DNA from 2 places in the Shewanella sp. 10N.286.52.B9 genome. Region 1 is predicted to be linked to the other one. Evidence: predicted binding sites of a transcription regulator. Region 1 holds the regulator's gene; the other holds the start of a gene.
What was found. The regulator sigma-54, encoded in region 1, starts transcription at its own class of promoters, with help from an activator protein. The targets are predictions, from matches to a motif close to GTTGGCACGNNNNTNGNNT.
Positions count from the first base shown of each region.

Region 2: a site for sigma-54 is predicted at 2,513-2,531, ahead of flgF (flagellar basal-body rod protein FlgF). Genes of this name have one in related genera too.

Region 1 covers NZ_MCTY01000190.1:54,669-58,224, forward strand. Annotated here, with positions in the region: gene lptB (LPS export ABC transporter ATP-binding protein) at 1-283, shown strand, start outside; gene BCU91_RS14340 (RNA polymerase factor sigma-54) at 418-1,902, shown strand; gene hpf (ribosome hibernation promoting factor) at 1,926-2,213, shown strand; gene ptsN (PTS IIA-like nitrogen regulatory protein PtsN) at 2,216-2,659, shown strand; gene rapZ (RNase adapter RapZ) at 2,656-3,504, shown strand; gene BCU91_RS14360 (HPr family phosphocarrier protein) at 3,530-3,556, shown strand, end outside.
Region 2 covers NZ_MCTY01000054.1:6,037-9,592, forward strand. Annotated here, with positions in the region: gene BCU91_RS04345 (flagellar basal body P-ring protein FlgI) at 1-212, opposite strand, end outside; gene flgH (flagellar basal body L-ring protein FlgH) at 223-897, opposite strand; gene flgG (flagellar basal-body rod protein FlgG) at 922-1,710, opposite strand; gene flgF (flagellar basal-body rod protein FlgF) at 1,722-2,465, opposite strand; gene flgE (flagellar hook protein FlgE) at 2,735-3,556, opposite strand, start outside.

The DNA.
Region 1 (3,556 bases):
TGCACGCGCATTAGCGGCAAATCCTAAGTTTATTTTATTAGATGAACCTTTTGCAGGGGTAGATCCTATCTCAGTAATCGACATCAAGAAAATTATTCAACAACTTAAAAGCCGTGGTTTAGGGGTGCTAATTACCGACCATAATGTCCGTGAAACACTTGATGTGTGTGAGCGAGCATATATTGTGAGTCACGGAAACTTGATTGCTGAAGGAACACCTGCTGAGATCTTAGTCAATCAGCAAGTTAGGTCGGTATACTTAGGTGAACAATTCAAGCTATAGTTAGCACTATTCAGTTTTTAGTATGGCATTCGCGGCCAACAACAAACCTTAATCTAGTCTATTTTTCTAGGATCATAAACTAGCGCCCACACTGTTCGTCGCGATGATGTAATTCAATTAGGGACAAGCGGTACATGAAAGCCTCACTCCAACTCAAAATGGGTCAACACTTAACCATGACCCCACAGTTGCAACAAGCGATTCGCTTATTGCAACTTTCCTCATTGGAGCTACAGCAAGAAATTCAACAAGCACTTGATTCAAACCCGCTATTAGAGCTTGAAGACGAATTCACTAAAGCCAAAGAGCCCGTAAAAGAAAACGCCCTGCAAACTGACACCGATTTTAGTGATAATAGCCAAGTCACCATAGAAAAAGACACCTCAACGGTTGATACCACTGAATCGCTCACTAAAGATTCTATGCCTGAAGAACTCCCTATGGATACCACATGGGATGAGGTGTATACCGCCTCGCCTACTTCTGGCTCTGGCGCAGTATCGAGCGGTAATGATATGCCGTTTCAAGGCGAAACCAGTGAAGGCTTGTATGAGCATCTTGAATGGCAAAAAAACCTCACTCCCTTTTCTGAAAATGACTTAGTGATTGCAACCGCCATTATTGATGCCATTGATGAGCGCGGTTACCTCACCCAGAGCGTTGAAGACATTTTGCAATCCTTAGGCACTGACGATATCGAACTCGATGAAGTTGAAGCTGTACTTAAACGGGTACAACACTTCGATCCCGTCGGCATTGCAGCGCGAGATTTAAGTGAGTGTCTATTAATTCAATTAGGCCAATACCCTAATGAAATTCCTTGCATAGATAATGTTAAGTTACTGATTAAAGATCATCTTGATTTAATCGCCGGTCGTGACTTTAGGTTACTGATGCGTAAAACCAAGCTTAAAGAAGATGATTTACGTGAAGCCATTGAATTTATTCAAACGCTCAATCCACGTCCAGGCTTGCAAATTACCCCCATTAAAGATGAGTACGTCATTCCTGATGTTACTGTACTTAAAAAGAATGGTCGCTGGGTGGTCGAGCTAAATCCCGATAACATGCCTAAAATTGGCGTTAATCAGCAATATGCAGCTATGGCCAAAGGCGGTTCAAGCCAAGCTGACAGCCAATTTATTCGTGGTCATTTACAAGAAGCTAAATGGTTTATCAAAAGCATCGATAGCCGTAATGAAACCTTACTAAAAGTGGCTAACTGTATCGTACAATTTCAGCAAGGTTTCTTTGAGTTCGGTGAAGAAGCCATGAAGCCGATGGTGCTCAATGATATTGCTGAAGCGGTTGAAATGCACGAGTCGACCATTTCACGGGTCACGACCCAAAAATACATGCATACCCCCCGTGGACTTTTTGAACTAAAATATTTTTTCTCAAGCCATGTAAGTACCGATGATGGTGGAGAATGCTCTTCTACAGCAATTCGCGCATTTATTAAAAAGCTCGTAGCTGCAGAAAACCCGAAAAAGCCTCTTAGTGATAGTAAAATGGCGACACTATTGGCTGAACAAGGGATTAACGTTGCTCGACGTACGATAGCCAAATATCGAGAGGCAATGCTCATCCCTCCCTCAAACCAACGCAAAAGCTTATAACTTTTGTTATTGGAGGATGACCTATGCAAATTAACCTGACTGGAAACCATATTGAAATAACTCAATCTTTACGGGAATACGTGCAAACAAAATTTTCAAAGCTTGAACGACACTTCGAACAGATCAATAATGTTCACGTTGTGCTCGATGTTCAAAAGCTACAACAGATTGCCGAAGCCAAACTGCACCTAAAAGGCGGTGAAGTGTTTGCTGTATCGCGTAACGCTGATATGTATGTGGCAATAGACGCCCTGATAGATAAGCTAGACCGTCAGGTAATTAAACATAAAGAGAAACTCACTAAGCATTAACGATGGAACTTCGTACCATCCTGCAGCCGGCGTGCACTACCTGTGCCACTCCGGGCAGTAAGAAAAAGGTACTGGAATTAATCAGCAATTTAATGGCTGCCCAGTACCCAACCCTTTCTTCACAGGCTATTTTTGAAAGTCTAATAGCGCGTGAAAAAATGGGCAGTACAGGTATAGGAAATGGCATAGCAATTCCACATGGGCGCTTAGATAATATCGAAGAACCCATTGCTATTTTAATCAAATGCGAAGAGCCAATCGCCTTTGATGCCATAGACAAGCAACCTGTAGATATTTTATTTGCGCTTCTTGTACCTGCAGATCAGTGCCAGCAACACCTAAGCACATTATCTAGCATGGCAGAGAAACTCAGTGATAAATTGATACTTAAACGACTTCGAAAGAGTCATGACGCTACAGAACTTTATCAGGTTATTACTGCATGAAACTTGTCATCGTATCGGGACGTTCAGGTTCAGGAAAATCAGTCGCACTGAGAGTGCTTGAAGATTTAGGTTATTACTGTGTTGATAACCTGCCACTGCCACTGATTGGCAGCCTGCTTGAACAGCTTAAAGATAGTAACGAGCTTGTCGCCATTAGCGTCGATGTGCGTAATATCGAAGAGCAAGGCAAAGTACTCAAAGAGCAAATTGCTTTACTGTCTGACGATACCAGCATTACCAGTTTCTTTTTAAACGCCAACGATAAAGTGTTACTGAAGCGTTTTAGTGAGACCCGCCGATTACACCCACTGTCTAAGAATCAAATTTCGTTACAAGAAGCCATTAAGCTTGAGGGGCGGTTACTCGAACCCATAGCCAAAATGGTTGATCACTATATCGACACCTCGCAAACTAATATCTACGAATTGAGCGATCATGTTCGGCAAATCTTGCTAGGCAGTGTTGATAAAGAATTAGTGGTACATTTTGAGTCATTTGGCTTTAAGCATGGCATGCCGGCTGAAGCAGACTTTATGTTTGATGTGCGCTTTTTACCGAATCCGCACTGGGAGCTTGAGTTAAGGCCCTACACAGGCCTAGATGCGCCCGTGCAAGAGTTCTTAGAGCGACAGCCTTTGGTGAATAAGTTTATCTGGCAAATTGAAAACCTTTTTGACACTTGGATGCCACATTTAGAGCGTAATAACCGCAGCTACCTGACCATTGCCATTGGTTGTACTGGCGGTCAGCACCGTTCGGTTTATATTGCCGATCAGCTCGCTAAACGTTTCAACAACTCTAAGCACAAAGTCAGCGCCCGCCATAGAGAGCTTGGCATTGAATAAGCTAACCACAACGCCAGCCAAAACGGTGGCCTATTCAAAGCAAATTACCATC
Region 2 (3,556 bases), on a different contig from region 1:
ATGCCGAAGTTTTTTAGCATGGTTCTAAAGGTTTGTTCGGTATAACGGGTTTTTTCACCTGTGCCGGGTAACCCCACCACTAAGCCGTAACCAATTAATTGGTTACTTCGCACACCTTGGACATTGGCAATATCTTTAATGCGCTGGGCTTGAATTGGCTGTGACAGCAACACCATGCTGAGGCTGAGTAAAATGAGGGATTTGATTTTCATGGTTAACTCCTTAGAAAGGCCACCATTGGCCCATAAAGAAGGAGCTTAACCAACCCACTTTTTGGACATCGGCAAAAGTGCCGGTACCGCTATATTGAATCCGAGCATTGGCAACACGGGTGGATTCAACGGTATTATCAGGAGTGATATCTTGACTACGTACCATGCCAGTAACGCGAATAAACTCATCACCATTATTAATTGAAATCCACTTTTCGCCGCGAATAACTAAATTGCCATTGTTAAGCACTTGCATGACATTGGCTGAGATGCTGCCGTCTAAACTGTTTGACTGATCGGCATCTGACTCACGCTTGGTATTCATGTCATCTGAATAACGAAAATCTAGCGGAATTCCTTTAATCGACAGATTGCTGCCACCGGCATAAACCGGATCGACGCTTAAATCAGAGCCTCTTTTAATTTCGTTATTGGCACTTTTCTTCGCTTGGGTCGACTCATTAAGCAATACGGTAATAATGTCACCCACTTTGTGGGCACGAATATCCGAGTACAAACTGGATGATTGATGATCCATGTAAATTGAACCCGTTGACACCATTTGGGTTGGCGGCGCTTCTGGGTAAACAGGCGCATAAAATGGATCATCGGCTATGGGTTTTTGCTGAGTTGAGCTGCAACCCAGCATCACAAATGCTGATGCTAAGACTAAAACCTTATTCATCATCCCCTCTCTTATCATCAAAGCTTATAAGTTCTGTGTTACGTAAGACATCATCTGATCAACAGCTGATATCACTTTCGAGTTCATTTCGTAATTACGTTGACTTTGGATCAAGTTAACCAGTTCTTCAGTCACGTTAACGTTTGACGTTTCAAGCGCCCCTTGACGAATAGCCCCTAAACCATCCAATGAAGCCGTGCCCTGAATCGGCGTGCCACTGGCACCGGTTTCGGTGTAAAGGTTTTGCCCTAGTGGGTCTAACCCTGATGGATTAATAAAGTCGCTCATGGCTAACTGACCAATGACGGTATTTTCTGTAGCACCTGAAAGTTTCACTGAAACTTCACCTTCAGATGACACTGTGATTGAAGTGGCATCATCAGGAATGGTGATGGCAGGCTGGATGACATAACCCGAACCTGGGGTCACAATTTGGCCATTTTCATCTAGGCTAAATTGGCCGTTACGGGTATAAGCTGCGGTGCCATCTGGCATTTCAACTTCAAAAAAGCCTGGACCTTCAATCATTAGATCTAAGGCATTGTCTGTGGTTAACATATTGCCTTGGGTAAACATCTTTTGCGTGGCAACCACTTTGGTACCCGCACCGAGGTTTAAGCCATTAGGTAGTTTGGTGTTATCAGCACTGACGCCGCCCGCTTGGTTAACGGTTTGATAAAGCAAATCTTCAAACACTGCGCGGCTTTTTTTATAGCCAATGGTACTGGCGTTGGCCACGTTGTTAGAAATAACCGAAATGTCGGTTTGTTGGGCATCTAGGCCGGTTTTACTGATCCATAAAGCAGGATGCATAATAATTACTCCTAACTAATTCTCATTAAAGCTGACGAGGCGCGATCAAGATCTTCGGCGTTTTTCATCATCTTCACTTGCATTTCGTATTGGCGCTGAATATCAATTAGCGCCACCATTTCAGATACCGCATTGACATTACTGCCTTCAACTGCGCCACTTTCAACTTGAACATTGGGATCATTAGGGATGTTTTGCCCTGTGGTTAAACGAAACAAGCCATCCTCACCGCGCATCATGTCGGCGTTGTTGGGGTTAACCAATTTAATCCGCGCAACTTCTTCGACTATGTCGGCTGTGGCGCCTTGGGGTCTAACCGAGATAATACCGTCAGGGGAGATTTGCACTTTTTCAACCGGCAGTGGCAGCACAATTGGCCCAGCCTCCCCCATAATCGGATTGCCACGCGCATTAGTGAGTAAGCCGGTAGTGTCAAAATTTAGACTGCCTGAACGGGTATAGGCTTCACCGCCATCAGCAGCTTGCACAGCTATCCAGCCTTTATCTTTAACGGCAATATCTAAATCACGACCTGTGGTTTTAAGTGGGCCTGAGTCAAAGTTATGCCCGGGGCTTTCTGTCATTGCAAAAACACGAGTCGGTAAACCTTCGCCAAAAGCTTGCATAGAGCGTGCTTGAACCAAATCAGCTCTAAAGCCGTCAGTATTCACATTAGCTAAATTGTTGGCTCGCACCGCCAAAGCATTCATATTCTGCTTAGCGCCGCTCATGGCAACATAAAGTAATTTGTCCATTTACCGCTCCGTCAAACTTTCTTCATAACAAAAGATATACACAGAACTAGCAATCAACGTGCCAAAAAATTAAGGGTTTGAGTTTTAGATGAAATTTGCAGTTATAAACAGCGGGGAAATTTACAAGATAAGCAATATTGGGCAGGTTAATGGCTGTAGTAACGAGGTGAAGAATGAGGTGAACAATAAGGCAAAGAGTTGCCATGGCGGCAACTCTTTACTAAAGCGCGAGATTACTAAAGCGCGAGATTACTAAAGCGCGAGATTAATTAGCGGATCTGCAATACCGTTTGGTTAAGGGTATTGTTCACTTCAAGGGTACGTGAGTTGGCTTGGAAGTTACGTTGAGCTGAAATCAAATCCACCAGCTCGGTGGTTAAATCAACATTTGATTGCTCAAGTGCTGACGAGCGAATACTACCAAAAGTGCCGCTATTGGCCTCACCTGCTAGTGCTGGGCCTGAGTCTAAGCTGGCTTTCCAAGAGGTATTACCTACTTGAGTTAAGCCTTGCTCATTAGAAAAGCGTACTAATGCTACCCGAGCTAATGGCACGGTTGAACCGTTACTGTAACTGGCTGTTACTAAACCGTCATCGCCGACACCGACATTGGTTAAGCGCCCGACTGTGGTGCCATCTTGGGTTAACTCTGTCACTTCAAACGGTGAGGCGTATTGAGTAGGATTATTAAAATCGATGTTCACCTTTTGGGAGCCGTCAGCGCCGGTGCCGATAACACCTGCGCCATTACTACCTAGTTCAACCGTAGACACTACCGCTGGATCAGATCCTGTATAAGTTCCGGCATCATTAAATGTAAGTACTGAGCCTTTCCAGCCGGATGCGTTTTCAGCGGTACCAGTTGAATCAGCAATACCATCACCAGTAGTATCTGTTGGGAATGAACCACCCGTTGGCGCATCAATATCCACTTGCTTGCCATCAACAGCATAAAAGGCAACCCAGTTATTCTCACCAGTATGGGAACCACCTTCTGGCTTGACAAAATAAGTGGTCATGATGCGGGATTCACCAAGTGAATCATAAATCGTCACTGAGGTTGAGTTATTAAATGTATCAGGGTCTTCTGG